4 regions of the Nonomuraea sp. NPDC049607 genome follow, and region 2 is predicted to be linked to each of the others. Evidence: riboswitches for the same ligand, from Rfam matches in the RefSeq annotation. Region 2 holds a riboswitch; each other region holds the start of a gene.
What was found. Region 2 has a riboswitch for cyclic di-AMP ahead of AB0J97_RS03900 (NlpC/P60 family protein). Riboswitches for the same ligand answer to the same signal wherever they lie in the genome.

Region 1 (4,580 bases), on a different contig from region 2:
GGGCGCCCGTCCTCGTCGTCCCTGATGGCCACACCGCCACCGTGGCCCGCCGCGACCGCCGTACCGGGCTCGTCGGCCCCTCTGGCGACCGCTCCCGCGGGCTCGTCCCCCTCCCGGGGCGGGTCGTTCCGCTCGCTCATCTGCCTCCCCTTCACGCGAGCTGCTCTCGTACGTACTCGCGCCACCGTGCCGCCAGTGTCTCGGCGGTCAGCCCCACGGAGGCGAGCGCCTGATCGACGCCGGCCACGCGGGCATCACGGTAGAGCCGTACCAGGGTCCCGTCACCGAACCGGTCTGCGAGGAAGCGACACGCCATCCAGGCCTCCTGGTACGCCCGCGCGAGCCGTCCGGGGTCGGCTGCCGTGGGGGCGAAAGCCGCGGCTCCGGGCAACTCGCTCGGCAGCCGGCCGGCCCGTACTTCGGCGGCGAGTTCGGCGGCGGCCGTCCTGACGGGGAGTCCGGCGTCGCGGTAGGCCACGTAGTCGGCGAATCCTTCGTAGAGCCAGACGGGCAGCCGGTCGGTGCCCGCGGCGACGTGCGTGAGCTCGTGGGTGAGGACGACGTCGCGTCCGGTGGGGGTGAGCCGCGCGAAGGAGCCGGGGACGATGATCACCCTCGGGCCGTCGGCCACCGCGGCCAGCCCGTCCAGCGGGCCCGTGCCCGCCAGCCCGGCCGCCTCGGCGTCGGAGTCCGGTACGACGACCAGCGCGCGTACCGGCCGGCCGAGCAGCGCGGACACCCGCCGACCGGCGAGGTCGGCGCGCCGGGCGAGATCGGCGAGCACGCCGGGCTCGGCGCGATGCCCCACGACCACGGACCGTCCGCCGCGGACCACCTGACCGCCGCCGGCCCACAGATCGCGCGCCCCGGCGGGCAGGACGGCGCCGGGCGGCGCGTCGGCGACCACGAGAACCGCCGCCAGCAGCAGGACGGGCAGGAGCAGACGCGGACCGCGGAGGGACGGACGCACCTGCGAGGACACGGCCCGATGCTAGTCGGCCCGCGGCCCGCACGCCCCCTTCACGAGACCGGGCCCACGCCCTCTCCGCAAGGCGGGACCTGCGGTTCGCAGCAGGAAGCCGGACATGCGACAGGCCCCGGCCCGGACCGGGGAGGGTCCGGGCGGGGCCTGTTGTCACGCGCCGGGACGCACCGCGCCGACGAACGACGACTTCCGCCATCCGCCCAGTTTGTCGATGCGCACCCGTTCGCCGGTCCTCGGCGAATGGATCATCTTGCCGTGGCCGACGTACATGCCGACGTGGCCCAGCCCGTTGAAGAACATCAGGTCGCCCGGCTTGAGCTTCCGCCAGGAGACCTTGTGCCGAATGCGGGCGAACTGGCTGCTCGTCACGCGCGGGAGTCGCACCCCGGCCTTCTTCCAGGCGTACTGGACGAGTCCGGAGCAGTCGAACGCACCAGGACCCGTGGCCCCGTACCGGTACGGGTCGCCGATCTGGTGCTTGGCGACGGCGACGGCCTTGTGGGCCCTCACCTTCTGCCTGGCGGCCTTCGCCGCCTTGGCCGACCTGGCGCTCTTCGCCGCCTTGGCCGACCTGGTGGTGGCCGTCTCGGCGGTGCTGGACACCGCGGTGAGCCTGACGGCCGATTCGCTCACCGTCTGCGCCCCGGCCGGCACGGCATGGAGAACCGCACCTCCGGCCGTCACGGTCATCGTGAGTGCGGCGCCCTTCAGGGCGAGACGGGACAGACGGGGGTTATGCAGGGAGGTAGACAGGATTTCTCCTTGTGTCTTCCACGAACGCCTACCGGGTTAGCTGACGGATTCGGGCCTGGAAGTCGCCCTACGGCGCTGAACGCGCCGATTCACCCCTGATCCCGGGGGATGACGGGATCTTTGGGTCCCCGGCTCCGTGCCTCCTGGCTGCACGGACTCGGCAGGTCGCCACTCGATTGATATGCCTGAATGGGGATATCGGCGGCGACCGACGGATTTTTATGTGGTCCACATCGGGGGTTCCGATGTCGATTCGCGGCTCGCATGGCTTGCCGACCGCGACGCCAGAAACTACGCCGAGGGGTCAAGAAAGTGCAAAGGGGGAGTCAGGTTGTAAAGATCAAATAAAGGCACGAGTAAGGGACGAAACCCCTGCTGGAGCCACAGGCTCCGTTACCTAAATGTGACCCTTCTCACACTTCCTGACGCAGGCGCTTGTCAGGGCCCTTTGACACCTTTTGTCCCCTTCGTCCCACCGGCGGGCCGAGCGGGCACGCCGGTGGTCCCTGCGGCCTGCGAGACGGGCGGCCGAGGGCGAGTGTCGGGAGGAGTCCCGGTGGACCGGAGGTCAGGGGCGGATGGCTCCGACCAGCGGGCGGCGGTAGTCCGAGAGCCGGACGACCTTCACGACGTCGCCCGTCTGCGGCGCGTGGACGATCTTGCCCCCGCCCGCGTAGATGCTGACGTGCCCCAGCCCCTCGCTGAAGATGAGGTCCCCGGGCTGGAGGTCCTTGATGTCCACCTTGCGTCCGGAGCCCCAGGCCCACTGCTGCCACGTCGTACGCGGCAACGAGACGCCGGCCGCGCGCCAGGCGGCCTGGGTCAGCCCTGAGCAGTCGTAGCCGCGCGGGCCCGTGCCCCCGAAGATGTACGGCTTGCCGACCTGGGCGAAGGCGAAGCGCAGAACGGCGGCCGCGTTGCCCGAGGCGGGACCGGTGTACTTGATGCCGGTGCTGTTGGGGTTGCCCGGGTTGTAGGCCCCCAGCTTGTCCAGGAGCTTCTTCTGCTCGCCGACCAGCTTCAGGACCTCGGCGCGCTCCTTCTGGACCGCGTCCCGCTCCTTGTCGGCGTCCGCCAGGGCGGTCTCGGCGTTGTCGCGCTCGACCTTGAGCCCCTTGTTCTCGCGGTCGAAGGCGGCCAGCTTCTCCAGCCGCTCGCGCGAGAGCTGCCCGGCCATGGCCATCCCGGCCAGCAGGTTCTCGGGGTCGTCCGCGCCCATCAAGCCCGGCAGGGACGCGACGTCCCCGCCCAGCTTGTACGAGTCCACCGCCGCCCTGATGATGTCGGCCCGCAGGTCGGCGACCGTCTGCAGCTTCTGCTTGTAGCGGTCGTTCAGCTTGGTGTAGGCGTTCTTGGCCTTCTTGTACTCCTCGGTCGCCGTGTTGTACCGGTCGACGACCTTGTCGGCCTTGTCGTTCAGCTTCTCCAGCTTGGCCTTGGCCTGCTTGAGAGTGGGCTTGGGATCAGCGAGCGCCGCACCCATCGGGACCGTCATCAGCCCGATCGCGAGACCCGCCGCCAACGTGACCCGGCCAAACCTCACAGCGTCGCCTCCCAGGGATTACACCTGGGGCGAAATAGTACAGAAGTGGCGAGTGGGGTCTCGCCAATAGTGCTAATTCGTAACTTATGCGCGGCCCAACCGGCGCAGCAGCAGACCCGACGGAACGGGTCTGGCGCCCATCCGGCGGACGGACTCGGCCACCTCCCGGTCGGAGGAGACGACGGCGATGGCCCGGCCGGGCGGCTCGGCGCGGACGAGCCGGCGGATGAGGTCGTCGGCGATCTCCCCCGGCGCGCTGAACAGCACCCGCACCCCGCGCGGCGCCACCACCTGCACGGGCGCGTTGAGCTCTGCACCGTCGAAGACCACCGTCACCTCGACGCGGGTCTGCGCGACCAGGCCGCCGAGGCCGGTCATCAGCCGGTTGCGCTGGTCGGCGAGGGTGAACGTGCCGTAGCCGGTCTTGGTGACGTTGTAGCCGTCGATGATCAGATGGACCTGCGGCAGCGCCAGGAGCTGGTCGAGGAGCTGCGGGTCGTCGTCGGCCAGGGCCCGCGCCGGCACGCCGCGCACCCCGGGACGCTCGCCGGTGCTGGCCGCGACCGAGTCGGCGGGCTTGCTGATCGTGGTGGGCAGCGCCAGCTCCCTGCGCAGCCCGGCCGAGGCGTCCTGGAGCGCGTCGAGCAGCACCCTGATGCGGGCGTCCTCGATGCTGCGGCCCTCGCGGGCGGCCCGGCGGGAGGCTTCGAGCTGCCTCTCCACGTCGGCCAGCCGCTCGCGCAGGCGGCGCAGCTCGGCCTCGCCCGCGTTGCCGGCCGTGGAGGCGGCGTGCCGGGCGTCGTCGGCGGCCTGCTCCATCTCCTCGGCCCTGCGGCCGGCGGCCTTGGCCCGCTCGCGGGCGTCGTGGAGCTTGCGCCGCAGGTCGGAGTTCTCGGCGCGGGCCGCCTTGATCTGCTCGCGCAGCCGGTCGGCCTCCTCCTTGGCGGCGGTCTTCTGCGCGGCGAGCTGCTCGCGCAGCCGGGTCACCGCCTCCTCGCGCTCGGAGCCCTCGGCCGCCACCGCGGACTGCTCCAGGTCGGCGCGGGCGGTTTCGATCATCTCCGCCCAGCCGGGCGGCCTGGTGAGATAAGCTGCGGCCGCCACCAGCACGGGGTCGGCGGCGGGCGGCACGCTCCCCTCGGCCAGGGCGGCGACCAGCTCGGGCCATCCGGCGGCGACGGACTCGGCGACCAGTTCGCGGAACTTCTTGTCGTTCTCCAGTTGCGCGGCGATCGGCGCGCTGCCCAGCTTGGCGCGTTTGCGCGGGTCGAACTTGGCGATGCCGCGCAGCGGCGGCGG
Region 2 (4,580 bases):
CGCCGTCGATGATCCTCGCGACCAGACGCTGCCACCACTCCGCCAGAGGGGCCGGAGCGCCCGGGGGCTGCACGCCGACGGGCTGACCGTAGGGCTGGCCGTAGCCGGGCTGACCGTAGGGCTGCGACTGCTGCTGCTGGCCGTATGCCTGGCCGTACTGCTGCTGGTCACCGTACTGCTGTTGCCCGTAGCCCTGCTGCTGCTCGCCGTACTGCTGCTGGCCGTAGCCCTGCTGCTGCTCGCCGTACTGCTGCTGGCCGTAGCCCTGCTGGCCCGAGGCGGGCTGCTGGCCGTAACCCTGCTGGCCGTACTGCTGCTGGGCGTAACCCTGCTGCTGGTCGCCGTACTGCTGCTGGCCGGAGGACTGCGGCTGCTGGCCGTAACCCTGCTGGCCCTGCTGGCCGTACTGGGCCTCCTGGCCGTAACCCTGCTGCTGCTGACCGTAGTCGGGCAGCGACTGGGGCTGCTGGCCGTACTGCGGCTGCTGGCCATAACCCTGCTGGCCCGAGGCGGCCTGCTGGCCGTACTGGGCCTCCTGGCCATAGCCGGGCTGGGTGTACTGCTGGCCCGAGGACTGCGGCTGCTGGCCGTAACCCTGCTGCTGGCCGGAGGCGGGCTGCTGGCCGTAACCCTGCTGGCCCTGCTGCCCGTACTGGGCCTCCTGGCCATAGCCCTGCTGCTGCTGACCGTAGTCGGGCAGCGACTGGGGCTGCTGGCCGTACTGCGGCTGCTGGCCATAACCCTGCTGGCCCGAGGCGGCCTGCTGGCCGTACTGGGCCTCCTGGCCATAGCCGGGCTGGGTGTACTGCTGGCCCGAGGACTGCGGCTGCTGGCCGTAGCCCTGCTGCTGGCCATATCCCTGCTGCTGGCCGTACTGGGGCTGCTGGCCGTAGCCCTGCTGCTGGCCGTGCTGCTGTTGCTGACCGTATTGGGGTTGCTGGCCGTAGCCCTGTTGCTGCTGCTGGCCATATGGGGGCTGGCCATAGGCGTCGTCCGCCCGGTAGCCGACCACAGTCACGTCCGGGTCGGGCTCACCGGGGCGACGGCCCTGGTGCTGCCCGTACTCGGGGTTCTCGCCGGATTCGTCCTGTGGATACGGCGGCTGTCCGGTGCTCACCGTGTCACCTCGCTTCGAGTGCGCATGTGGCACGTGTCAGGACACATGCCTGTGCTGCCCAACGTATCGACATAGGTATCAACAATCACCTTTCCAAGTGGTCAAGGTCCGCGTCACCCGATGTCAGATGCAGCAGCATGCGGGTGTTGCCAAGGGTGTTCGGTTTGACGTGTTCCAGATCAAGGAACTCCGCCACACCCTCGTCGTACGAGGCCAGCAACTCGGCGTAGACCTCGGGTGAGACCGGCGTGCCCTGGATGGGGCGGAAACCGTGCCTCGCGAAGAAGTCGACCTCAAAAGTCAGACAGAATACACGTCGCAGCCCCAGATCCTTCGCCTGCCGGACGAGTGCCGAGACGATCCGATGCCCGACCCCCATTCCCCGGCACGCCGGATCGACCGCCACCGTACGGACCTCGGCGAGATCCTCCCAGAGCACGTGAAGCGCGCCGCAGCCGACGACCTCCCCGCTCAGCTCGGCCACCCAGAACTCCTGGACGTCCTCGTACAGCGTGACCGTGGCCTTCTCCAGGAGCCGCGGACCCGCGCCCGCGTAGGTGTCCACGAGACGCCTGATCGCGCGCACGTCGGGCGTGCGGGCACGCCTGACCACGACCGCGGTCTCGGGGACTGCCACTTCGGCCACCTGCTCCATGGCTCTCCAGGGTACAGATCTCATTACGGCTCAGCCCTAAATCCCACGTCTCGGGCATCTCATCACATGCTGTGTCCAGATGAACACGCCCCGACCTGGAGCTTTCCTCCAGTCGTCACCCCCCAGAATGCTGGACAAAAGGTGCAGAAGCCCGCTTCCGTACGGCTACCCACGAGATCACCTTGTGACCCTTCAGTTGTGAAACCTCTACAGACTCGGTAGTTCCGGTTGAGCGCGAACCCGGAGTGCATTAGTGTCCAGCGACGATGTTCTCCGCGTAATGCGCGCGGAAAGACACGCCCAATTCCCGCAAGGGAAGCCGGGGAACCACCGGTGGCGAGCACCTCGCGCCACCACTCGGGGTGAATCCGATCATCTCGGTAGGGCTGCTCCGGCCCGAACCCGTCAGCTAACCCGGCCGGCGTCGATGAGAGGAGCTTGGTTGGTGAAGCGGACGCTCGATCGCGAGGGGAAGCCGGGGGGCAGGCACGCCCGTCCCCGGGAGCAGGCCAGGCGCTCACGTCGCCTCGGCGTCATCGGCGCCGCCGTCGCCGCGATGCTGTTCGCCGTACCCGTCGGTTCCGCCGCCGCCGACCCGAAGCCGTCGCTCTCCGAGCTGGCCGACCAGGTCGAGAAGATGCACGAAGAGATCGAGACGCTGACCGAGGAGTACAACGGGCAGCGCGAACGGCTGAAGTCCGCGCAGAAGGCCAACGACGCCGCCCAGAAGACCCTGGCCACCAGCGAGTCCGACCTGGCCGCCAAGCGCGCCAGGGCCACGCTGCTCGCCCAGAACGCCTACATCACCGGCGGCCTGGACAAGGCCCTGGTCTTCGCCCAGTCCGACGACCCTGAGACCTTCCTCGACCGGGCCGCGACCACGTACGCGCTCGAACAGCAGCAGGGCGAGGAGGTCAACCAGCTCGCCAAGGCCATGGAGGCCGCCGAGCGCGCCAGGTCGGGCGCCAAGACCCGCATCGCCGAGGTCCAGAAGATCGTCAGTGATCTTGAGGGCAAGCGCTCGAAGATCACCAAGCTGGTCGCCAAGGTCGAGAGCAACCTCTACCGGCGGGCCGTCGGCGAGGCCGGCCGCCCCGGCACCCGCGCCGTACGCGTCAACCTGCCGGTCATCGGCAACGGCAAGGCCGCCCAGGCCGCCAAGTGGGCCCTCACCCAGCAGCTCAAGCCGTACGTGTGGGGCGCCGAAGGGCCGCGCTCCTACGACTGCTCCGGCCTGGTGATGGCCGCCTACCAGCGCGTGGGCATCTCGCTCCCCCACTACACCGGCGACCAGTGGACGGCCGGCACGCACATCAGCCGCGACCAGCTCCGCGCCGGCGACCTGGTCTTCTTCTACAGCGACCTGCACCACGTCGGCATCTACATCGGCGGCGGCATGATGGTCCACGCACCGCAGACCGGCGACGTCGTCCGGATCTCCGCGCTCGGCAATCGGCCGTTCGCCGGCGCCGTGCGCATCGCGGACTGACCGGCGATTCACTTCGGAGTTCCGCGCCGTCAGATGAGCTGGCGGCGCGCCGCCCACGCCACGGCCTCGATCGCCGTGGCCACGCCGATGCGGTCGCAGATGCCTCTGAGCCGCCGGCGTACGGTCCGTCCGCTGATATCCAGCCGTCTCCCGACCCGGTCGACGGTCACCCCTCTGGCCAGTTCAGCCAGTAACGCCAAATCCGCGTGGCTCAGCTCAACGCCTTCAGTGAGCACATCCACCGGGAGCCCTCCCCCCAACAGCAGAACTCGGACCTTTCAGTGGAGCAAAGCCGCTCGTCTCGGTGAAGGTAAACGCATCGCGGAAAGGTCGTCAAGCACGACAATCGCCGCCCTTGACCAGTGCTATTGACATGATCACTTATATGTGACGTACTCCGCATATGTCGGCACGCCACGGTCCGCTATGAACGGTCCAAACGATCAATTCGGCGGCCCGGTCCAGCCCCCCATGAGCGCCACCGACCTCCTGGGTTTTGATCCCTCGGATCCGCAATTTGTGCGCGATCCGTACGTCCGATATCGAGAGCTCCGCGCGGCCGGGGCGATCTTCAGAACGCGCGGCGGGCTGCTCGTCACGACCACGTACGAGCTGTGCGCGGCCGTCCTGCGTGACCCGATGTTCGGTCACGGAACGTCCGCCCCCGTGGCGGAAGAGGCAGGTCAGCCCGGCAGGTCGTTCCTGCTCATGGACCCGCCCGATCACACCCGGTTGCGGAACCTTGTCAGCCGCGCGTTCACCCCGCGCATGGTCGAACGGCTCAGGCCGCGGGTCGAGGCGATCACCGCCGACCTGATCGGGCGGTTGCCGGAGGAGACGGAGCTGATTTCCGGCTTCGCCCACCCGCTGCCGGTGATGGTGATCAGCGAGATGCTCGGGGTGCCGCCGGAGGACCACGAGCGCTTCCGCGGATGGAGCGAGGCTCTTGCCCGCGGACTTGACCCGATGCTGACAGACGCTCTCATGTCGGAAACGGAGCGTTCCAGGAACGAGTTCCGCGACTACTTCCGCCGCCTGATCGCCCTGCGCCGCGAGCGTCCCGGTGAGGACCTCCTGAGCGCCCTCGCGCGCGTCGAGGAGTTGACCGAGGCCGAGTTGCTGTCGACCTGCGTGCTGCTGCTCGTGGCCGGCCACGAGACCACCGTCAACCTCATCGCGAACGGCGTGCTGAACCTGCTGCGGCACGGCCTGCTGCACCGCGCCGCCGAGCGGCCGAGGGAGGTGGTCGAGGAGGTGCTGCGCTTCGATCCGCCGGTCCAGCTCACCTCCAGGATCGCGCTGGAGGACAGGGAACTGGG
Region 3 (4,580 bases), on a different contig from region 2:
GGACGCGGCGCGGCATGCGCTCGCGCGGCTCGTCCAGCACCAGGCCTGGAGGCAGGTCGAGGCGGCGCAGCTCCTTGCGGGTGGCGCGCAGCGGGCGCAGGCCGGCGCGCGGCACGACCACGGTGTCCGGGCCGAGCAGCCCGGCGTGGTGGGCCTCGACGGCGCACAGCATCTGGAGCGGAGACTCCACCCAGGCCGACGCCTGTCTGACCACTCTGTTTCCCCCAGCCGGTGGAGCGCCTTGCACGACCCGTCACAAGCTAACCCGGCCTGCTTAAGCCGCAAGAAACGACACGTGAACAATGGAGGGTATGAACTCGCTGATGCTCAACACCGACGGTGTGCAGATACCACAGCTCGGCTTCGGCGTCTGGCAGGTCTCTGCCGACGACGCCGAGCACGCCGTGACGACCGCGCTGCGCGCCGGATACCGGCATGTCGACACCGCCGCCGCCTACGAGAACGAGGAGGGCGTCGGCCGGGCCGTGCGCGCCGCCGGGGTGCCACGGGAGAAGGTGTTCGTCACCACCAAGCTGTGGAACGGCGACCACGGGCGGGCCGAGCAGGCCTTCGACGAGAGCCTGGCCCGCCTGGGCCTCGACTACGTAGATCTTTTCCTGATCCACTGGCCGGTTCCGGAGCAGGACAAGTACGTGCAGGCCTGGCGGGCGCTGGAGAAGATCTACCGTGACGGCCGGGCCAAGGCCATCGGGGTCTCCAACTTCACGGTCGCCACCCTGACCCGGCTGATGGACGAGACCGACATCACGCCCTCGATCAATCAGATCGAGCTGCACCCGTACTTCCAGCAGCGCGAGATGCGGGCCTTCCACGAGGCCAACGGCATCCTGACCGAGGCGTGGAGCCCGCTCGGGCAGGGCAAGGGGCTGCTGGCCGACCCGGCGCTGCGCGTGCTGTCGGAGAAGTACGGCAAGACGCCCGCGCAGATCGTGCTCCGCTGGCATCTCCAGCTCGGCAACGTGGTGATCCCCAAGTCGGTCACCCCGGCGCGGATCGAGGAGAACATCGACGTGTTCGACTTCATCCTCGACTCCGAGGACCTGGTGGCCATCGGCGCGATGAACTCTGGGCGGCGCATCGGGCCCGACCCCGACTCGTTCAACCTGACCTGAGCGCTCTACGATCTCGGGCGTGCGACATTTCACCTGGGGAATAGCGGCGACCGGCGGCATCGCGCGTACCGTGGGGGCGGCCATCGTGGCCGAGCCCGGCATGCGGGTGGCCGCCGTCGGCTCGCGGAGCCTGGTCAGGGCGCGGGCCCTGGCCGACGAGCTGGGCGCGGAGTCGGCCTACGGCTCCTACGAGGCCCTGTGCGCCGATCCGGCCGTCGACGCGGTCTACGTGGCCACGCCGCACGCCCAGCACCTGGAGGTGGCCGAGGCGGCCATCGCGGCGGGCAAGTCCGTGCTGTGCGAGAAGCCGCTGGCGGCCAGCGTGGCCGACGCCGAGCGCATGGTGGCGCTGGCCCGCGCGGCCGGGGTCTTCCTCATGGAGGCCATGTGGATGCGGTTCAACCCGCTCATCCAGCGGGTGGCGGCCGATCCGCGTTTCGGGGAGATCCGCTCGGTGCGGGCCTCGTTCGGGTTCGCGCTGCCCTACGACCCCGCCCATCGGCTGTGGGCGCCGGAGCTGGGCGGCGGGGCCCTGCTCGACCTGGGGATCTACCCGTTCGGGCTGGCGCAGCTCCTGCTCGGCATGCCGCGTGAGCTGCGGATCACCGGCTCGCTGGCGCCGAGCGGGGTCGACGCGGAGGCGGGCGGGGTGCTGCTCTACCCGGACGGACGGCGGGCGCTGGTGGACGTGTCCCTGCTCGCCCATCACGCCAACGACGCGAGCGTGGTGGGCACGTCGATGCGGGCCGACATCCTGGCGCCGTTCTGGGCGCCGCAGCGGGTGCTGCTGTCGGGGCCGTCGATGGAGACGGAGGAGCTGGTGCTCGACCCGGCCGACAACGGGTACGCCGGGGAGCTGCGCGAGGTGCGCGCCGCCACGGCCGAGGGCCGGACCGAGAGCGCCGTCATGCCGCTTGACGAATCCCTTGCCATGATGGGGCTTCTGGCCGACGCGCGGGGGCAACTCTCCTAGCTGCGCCTTTAGGCACTTGCCTTCTTCTTGCCCGATGTATTACCTTGTGGGGCATCTCGCGGCAGACGTCCGGTTTGTCCGGCTTTGTCCAACCATCGCAAGACATTTCACAGGATCGTCCTGTGACCGCTGAATCCGCCTCCGGGCGGAACCGGGGACCCACGTCCTTTGGGGTGAATCGGCACTTCGGTGCCGTAGGGCAGCTTCCACGTCCGAACCCGTCAGCTAACCCGGTAAGCGGCATGGAAGCAAGGAGTAATGCCCTCGATGGCCAAGCACCGTCCCATCCGTGCCCCGAAGATCAACCACCTCCGCGCCGCGCTCGGCGCGACCATCATCGCCACCGCGATCGGCGCCCACGCCACCGCCGCCGGCGCCGACAGCGTCGACCCGGCCGCCTCCACCGGCCACTCGGCCGTCGCGCCGCAGGCCGCCGCCCAGGCCGGCAGGGCCGGGGAGACCCAGGTCAACGTCACCGCCGCACAGGTCCTGGCCGTGGCCAAGGCCCAGGTCGGCATCTCCGAGAACGCCTACGGCGGCGGCACCAAGTTCCAGAAGTGGTACGCCGACTCCCAGCGCGCCGCCGAGACCGTCGCCCGCGACGGCGGCAGCCGCCAGGACTACGTGAACGCCGCCTGGTGCTCGATGTTCGTCTCCTGGGTCGGCGAGCAGACCGGCGCCCGCCCGCAGGTCGGCTGGGACGCCTGGACCGTGGCCCACGCCAAGTGGTTCGCCGCCAACAAGCGCTGGGGCACCGAGGCCAAGCCCGGCGCCGTCGTCTTCTTCTCCTGGGGCGGCAGCAAGAGCCTGGACGCCATCCAGCACGTCGGCTTCGTCGTCAAGGACAACGGCAACGGCACGATCTCCACGGTCGAGGGCAACACCGGCAACGGCAAGGTGGAGGAGCGTGTCCGGCCGAAGTCGCAGGTCGTCGGCTACGGCTACCCGCAGTACGCGGGCTGACCTCCCCTGCTTCGAGCGCGGCTTCGAGCGCGCGTCCCGCACGAGGGACGCGCGCTCGCCGCGTCTCAGGGCCGGACCGCCACCAGCGAGTACAGCACCGGCAGGTGCGAGTCCCCGAACGGCAGCCGGTAGCGGCCGTCCTCGCCCTCGGTCAGCAGCCCGCGCGGGTCCAGCTCGACGGCGACGTGCTCGCCCAGCTCGGCCACCGTGAGCCCGGCGCGCGCCGCCGCCGTGACGATCTCGCCCACCGAGTACGGGTACTGGACGGTCTCCTGGGCCTCGGTCACCACGCCGGCGTCGGCGTACGTGCCGGTCACCGTCTCGCGGTGGGCCTGGCCGCCGCCGTAGGGCCAGTCGGCCACCAGCGGGTCGAGCGAGGCCACCGTCTGGTAGGCCGGATGCAGGTCGACCAGCACCAGCCGCCCGCCGGGCCGCAGCGCCATGGCCGCGCCGCGCATCCAGGCGGCCAGGTCGCCGATCCAGCACAACACGCCGTACGTGGCCACGGCCAGGTCGAAGCCCCCGGCCAGCGACTCGGGCAGCCGCTGCGTGTCGGCCTCCACGAACGTGGCCGCCAGCCCGGCCTCGGCCGCCAGGTCGCGGGCGCGCGCGACCGCCACCGGGGAGAAGTCGACGCCGGTCACCCGCGCTCCGAGCCGCGCCCAGCTCAGCGTGTCCATGCCGAAGTGGCACTGCAGGTGGAGCAGGTCCTTCCCGGCGACGTCGCCGGCCAGGCGGCGTTCGAGCGCGTAGAGGGTCTGCCGGCCGGCGAGGAAGGCGTCCACGTCGTAGAACCTGTCGGCGGGCGTGGAGCCGTGGACGCGGGCGCGCTCGTCCCAGAGGGCCCGGTTGGCGGGGAGGCCGGCTGCTGCGGGTTGGGGCATGGGCCGAGGATGGCACATCGGCCACGCGGTCGCACGACCGGTACCGTGCCCTGGACAACGAACGATCCGCCCCCGCGTGTCGATCCGGCGGGCGCCCGTTCGACGCTCGGGTGAGACCGGCTCCGCGGCGCGATCGCGGGCGGAAGGGACGGCAGAGTGAAGTTCATGATCGTCGGCAAGGCCAGCGCGGAGACCGAGGCGGGGGCGGTGCCCAGCCAGGAGGTCGTCGACAACATGCACGCCTACAACGAGGCGCTGACCAGGGCGGGGGTGCTGCTGGCCGCCGAGGGCCTCTACCCGAGCTCGCAGGGCGCGCAGATCGCCTACAGCGGCGGCCGCGCGAAGGTGATCGACGGCCCGTTCGCCGAGGCCAAGGAGCTGATCGCGGGGTTCTGGCTGATCCAGGTGAAGTCCAGGGAGGAGGCCGTCGAGTGGGCCCTGCGCGTGCCCGTCCCCGAGGGCTGCGACGGGATCGCGCTGGACGTGTGGCGGGTCTACGACGCCTCCGACGCGCCGGACGCGGCCTCGTCCGACCCGGTGGACGTCGAGCGGGAGCGGGCCATGCGCCGGCGCCTGGGCACGTGGGAGCCCTGACCGAGGCTTGCGGACCCCGGGCGGCGGCTGGTG
Region 4 (4,580 bases), on a different contig from region 2:
TAGATCTCGTAACCGGTGACGGCCACGTTGTCGGTCGAGGCGTTCCAGGCCAGCGAGACGCTGCTGCTGCTGACGCCGGTCGAGCGCAGGTTGCCCGGCACGGTCGGCGGGGTCTTGTCGTCGCCGCCGCCGCCCGTGGTGGTGGCGGTGATCTGGTTGCTGTTGGCCGAGCGGTTGCCGGCGGCGTCACGCGCGCGCACGGTGTAGGTGTAGGCCGTGCTCGCGGTGAGGCCCGTGTCGTTGTACGTGGTGCCCGTGACGGTGGTGACGAGAGTGCCGCCGCGGTAGATCTCGTAACCGGTGACGGCCACGTTGTCGGTGGAGGCGTCCCAGGCCAGGGCCACGCTGTTGTTCGTGACGCCGGTCGAGCGCAGGTTGCCCGGCACCGACGGCGCGGTCGTGTCGCTGCCGCCGCCGCCGGAGACCTTCCACAGCGCCGCCACGTTCGGCGGCTCCCAGCCGGGCTGGGAGGTGTGCGCCTGGAGGCAGACGTAGTCCACGCCGTTGTAGGTGACGACCGTGCCCGCGGTGTACGCGGTCCACGGGGCCCAGGCCGCCGCGAAGGCCACCGTGCTGGCGGAGGCGATCGGTGGGACGGCGACGGCCGCGGTCAGGGGCAGGGCCAATGCCGCCATTCCTGCCAGGACCTTGCTCAGAATGGTGTGTTTCATGTCGCTCCGACATCCGTTGGGGGGTGTGTGGGGAGTGGGATGGGAGACTTCTGGGGAAACTATTAGGAAAGTTTCCTTTAAGTTGTGAATCGACGGTAGCCTCTGCCTGCGGGAGCGTCAATACGTATCGGTCAGGCGTCCGTAATCGTGCCGGTCAGACCCCGAATGTGCCCGTTCACGAGGGGATAACGGTTCAGGAACGGGGGCTGACGGCGGGGTGAGCCGTGGCCCAGCATGGGAGCGTGGCAGGAATCTCCGCCTGGCGGCGGACGCCCACGCGCCGCGGACCTTACGTGGTCCGCGCGGTCGCGGAGTTACGGTCCTGGCCGTCGCTGAACGTCAGCGGCACCGGGCGACAGGTCGCCTTCGCCGTACACGGAACCGAGATCCTGCGCCTGGCCGGCCGGGACGAGGTCCACGTACGGCTCACCGCCCCCGCCATCGGACGCCTGGAGCCCTATTTGCAGGCGTGCGATCAGGTCCATGCCTGCCGCGACCGCGCCTGGGTCGCCGTGCAGGTCGACGCCGAGCCCGATCTGGAATTGTTGCTGGCCCTCACGAGCGTGGCGATAAAGGCGCACGTGGCCTGAAACGATTCTTCGCGGTGCGTAGCGTTTCTCCTACGCACCGTCCGAACAATGCCCTCCATTTGCCCTGGAATTACTCGCCGGGTAGCTTGGTTGTACACAGCCGAACGGGGAGACGTCCCAGGTAGGGATGTCATTGCCGGGGAATTACCCCAGTGGGACCCGTGTTGTACAGAGTCGGCGCGGATACACCGCGTCCGGGCGTCGCAGATATACCTTCAGGCCCTTTCCTGGGCCCGGGAAGACGATGCGTCAGCCCTTTGCCTGACCAGAGACCGCTGAATCCGCCTGTGCGCGGAACCGGGGACCCATGTGTCCATCGGGGTGAATCGGCACCACGGTGCCGTAGGGCAGCTTCCCGCCCGAACCCGTCAGCTAACCCGGCAAGCGGCACGGAAGCACAAGGAGTAATCCCTCATGGCCAAGCACCGTCTTCACCGTGCCTACAAGCTCGACCTCGCCAAGATCGCCCTCGGCGCGACCGCCGTCGCCGGCGTGCTCGGCACGCACGCGGCAGTGAACGCCGACACCGTCCACGCCACCGCCGGCACCGCCGCCCAGACCGCCAAGGTCGCCGGCGTGGCCGCCGCCCAGCCGCGTGTCGCCACCGTGGCCGACAAGCGCGCCACCGACGAGAGCGCCAAGGGCAAGGTGAACGTCACCGCCGCCCAGGTCCTGGCCACCGCCCGCGCCCAGGTCGGCGTCTCCGAGGACGCCAACGGCGGCGGCACCAAGTTCCAGAAGTGGTACGCCGGCTCGCCCCGCGCCGCCGAGACCGTCGCCCGTGACGGCGGCAGCCGCCAGGACTACGTGAACGCCGCATGGTGCTCGATGTTCGTCTCCTGGGTCGGTGACCAGACCGGCGCCCGCCCGCAGGTCGGCTGGGACGCCTACACCGTCTCGCACGCCAAGTGGTTCGCCTCCAACGGCCGCTGGGGCACCGAGGCCAAGCCCGGCGCCGTCGTCTTCTTCTCCTGGAGCGGCAGCAAGAGCCTGAGCGACATCCAGCACGTCGGCTTCGTCGTCAAGGACAACGGCGACGGCACGATCTCCACGATCGAAGGCAACACCGGCAACGGCAAGGTCGAGGAGCGCGTCCGCCCGGCCTCCCAGGTCGTCGGCTACGGCTACCCGTCGTACGCCGCCTGATCTCCCTCCTGTGAAGAGCGCACTCCCTGCGGGGGGTGCGCTCTTTCGCGTGTGTGCTGGTCGACCAGGGTGGCGGCGGCCTGGGCGGCCGAGCGGGCGGCGCCGGGGTCCTCGGAGATCATCGCGGTCACGGTGGCGCCGTCGATCAGGGTGAGCAACTGCTCGGCGAGCAGGCCGGGATCGCCGGCGCCCGCCTTCTCGGCGAGCGAGCTCAGGTAGGCGCGCAGGCGTTCCTTGTGCGCGCGCACCGCCGTACGGACGGCGGCCGAACCGGCGCCCAGCTCGGCGAAGGCGTTGACGAAGCCGCAGCCGCGGAAGTCGTCCTCGGTGAACCAGCGTTCCAGCCACTCGAAGACCGCCGGGATGCGGTCGCCGGCGTCCGTCACGTACGCGGTGAGCGAGGCCGTCCAGCGTTCGTCGCGCCGCCGCAGGTACGCCACGACCAGCGCCTCCTTCGACGGGAAGCACTGGTAGAGCCGCTTCAGCGAGAGGCCGGAGGCGGCCCGGATCTCGTCCATGCCGACCGCCTGCACGCCGCGGCGGTAGAACAGGTCGCCCGCGGCGTCCAGCAGCAGCTGCTCGTGATCCATGACACTCCTCCAGGTGCTTGCGGCGGAGAACGCTCGTTCTCTACGCTATCGCACACCCCGGGAGAACGCCCGTTCTCTCGATATGAGAGGACATCACATGACACGCCCGCCCGTTCCGCCGTTCACCGAGGAGACCGCCCGGATCAAGGTCCAGGCCGCCGAGGACGCCTGGAACACCCGCGACCCCGAACGTGTCGCGCTCGCCTACACCGAGGACTCCGTGTGGCGCAACCGCGGCGAGTTCGTCACGGGCCGCGCCGAGATCGCCGCGTTCCTGCGCCGCAAGTGGGATCGGGAGCTGGACTACGCCCTGCGCAAGGAGCTCTGGGCGTTCACCGGCGACCGCATCGCCGTCCGCTTCCAGTACGAGTCCCGCGACGCCACCGGCCAGTGGTGGCGCAGCTACGGCAACGAGCAGTGGGAGTTCGACGAGTCCGGGCTGATGCGCCGCCGGGAGGCCAGCATCAACGACGTCCCCATCACGGAGGACGAACGCCGCATCTTCGGCTCCCGCCCCCTGTCCGAGCACGGAGTGGACGTCCTCGGCGTCCGGTGACCCCGCGACCGCTCCGGCATGTGACAGCCCGCCCGGAGATCAACGGGTAAGGTCGAGGAGCCGATCGTAGGAGGTCTGACATGGCGGTTCTGCTGCTGGGCACCCTCGACACCAAGGGGGAGGAGTACGCCCTCGTCCGCGATCTGATCGTCCGGGCCGGGCAGGACGTCGTCCTCATGGACACCGGCGTGATGGGCGCCTCCGCGCTGGCCGCCGACGTCCCGGCCGAGGCCGTCGCGCGGGCCGCCGGCACCGACCTCGACCGGCTCAGGAGCGCGGGGGACCGCGGCGCCGCGCTCGCGGCGATGGCGGCCGGGGCCACGGCCGTCGCCAAGGACCTGCACGCCCGCGGCGGGCTGGGCGGCGTGCTCGCGCTGGGCGGCAGCGGCGGCTCGTCCATCGCCGCCGCGGTCATGCGGGCGCTGCCCGTCGGCCTGCCCAAGCTGCTGGTGTCGACCATGGTCAGCGGCGACGTGTCCGCCTACGTCGGCGAGACCGACGTGACGCTCATGTACAGCGTCGTCGATGTCGCGGGCGTCAACTCCATCTCCCGCCGCATCCTGGCCAACGCCGCCGCCGCGATCAGCGCGATGGCCGCCTCGTACGACGCCGGCGCCGAGCCGTCCGGCGCGGACAAACCACTGGTCGCGGCCACGATGTTCGGCGTCACCACGCCCGCCGTGGACGCCGCGCGGGCCCGGCTGGAGTCCCTGGGCTACGAGGTGCTGGTCTTCCACGCCACCGGCTCGGGCGGACGCGCCATGGAGGCGCTGGCGGCGGGCGGCCACTTCGCCGGAGTGCTCGACCTGACCACCACCGAGCTGGCCGACGAGCTCGTCGGCGGCGTCCTGTCGGCCGGCCCCGACCGCCTGACCGCCGCGGGGAACGCCGGCGTCCCGCAGGTCGTCAGCCTGGGTGCGGTCGACATGGTCAACTTCGGCCCGATGGAGACCGTGCCGGACCGCTTCAGGTCACGGCAGCTCCTGGTCCACAACCCCACCGTGACGCTCATGCGCACCACCCCCGC

Region 1: another riboswitch for cyclic di-AMP. It lies ahead of AB0J97_RS21785 (C40 family peptidase); the one in region 2 lies ahead of AB0J97_RS03900 (NlpC/P60 family protein).
Region 3: another riboswitch for cyclic di-AMP. It lies ahead of AB0J97_RS29820 (CHAP domain-containing protein); the one in region 2 lies ahead of AB0J97_RS03900 (NlpC/P60 family protein).
Region 4: another riboswitch for cyclic di-AMP. It lies ahead of AB0J97_RS11095 (CHAP domain-containing protein); the one in region 2 lies ahead of AB0J97_RS03900 (NlpC/P60 family protein).

The regions. Positions count from the first base shown of each region.
Region 1 is NZ_JBFAOV010000010.1:186,390-190,969, forward strand. Features, by position in the region: gene AB0J97_RS21775 (M48 family metalloprotease) at 1-140, opposite strand, end outside; gene AB0J97_RS21780 (hypothetical protein) at 152-982, opposite strand; gene AB0J97_RS21785 (C40 family peptidase) at 1,136-1,618, opposite strand; cyclic di-AMP (ydaO/yuaA leader) riboswitch at 1,749-1,911, opposite strand; gene AB0J97_RS21790 (NlpC/P60 family protein) at 2,307-3,233, opposite strand; gene AB0J97_RS21795 (NYN domain-containing protein) at 3,366-4,580, opposite strand, start outside.
Region 2 is NZ_JBFAOV010000001.1:792,292-796,871, reverse strand. Features, by position in the region: gene AB0J97_RS03915 (RDD family protein) at 1-73, opposite strand, end outside; gene AB0J97_RS03910 (hypothetical protein) at 182-1,192, shown strand; gene AB0J97_RS03905 (amino-acid N-acetyltransferase) at 1,203-1,772, opposite strand; cyclic di-AMP (ydaO/yuaA leader) riboswitch at 2,060-2,211, shown strand; gene AB0J97_RS03900 (NlpC/P60 family protein) at 2,218-3,261, shown strand; gene AB0J97_RS03895 (LuxR C-terminal-related transcriptional regulator) at 3,291-3,503, opposite strand; gene AB0J97_RS03890 (cytochrome P450) at 3,781-4,580, shown strand, end outside.
Region 3 is NZ_JBFAOV010000017.1:81,944-86,523, forward strand. Features, by position in the region: gene AB0J97_RS29805 (hypothetical protein) at 1-190, opposite strand, end outside; gene AB0J97_RS29810 (aldo/keto reductase) at 312-1,133, shown strand; gene AB0J97_RS29815 (Gfo/Idh/MocA family oxidoreductase) at 1,153-2,106, shown strand; cyclic di-AMP (ydaO/yuaA leader) riboswitch at 2,224-2,361, shown strand; gene AB0J97_RS29820 (CHAP domain-containing protein) at 2,374-3,069, shown strand; gene AB0J97_RS29825 (class I SAM-dependent methyltransferase) at 3,135-3,953, opposite strand; gene AB0J97_RS29830 (YciI family protein) at 4,119-4,547, shown strand.
Region 4 is NZ_JBFAOV010000004.1:247,757-252,336, forward strand. Features, by position in the region: gene AB0J97_RS11085 (glycosyl hydrolase family 18 protein) at 1-671, opposite strand, end outside; gene AB0J97_RS11090 (luciferase family protein) at 914-1,261, shown strand; cyclic di-AMP (ydaO/yuaA leader) riboswitch at 1,525-1,662, shown strand; gene AB0J97_RS11095 (CHAP domain-containing protein) at 1,676-2,407, shown strand; gene AB0J97_RS11100 (TetR/AcrR family transcriptional regulator) at 2,386-2,997, opposite strand; gene AB0J97_RS11105 (nuclear transport factor 2 family protein) at 3,095-3,553, shown strand; gene AB0J97_RS11110 (Tm-1-like ATP-binding domain-containing protein) at 3,634-4,580, shown strand, end outside.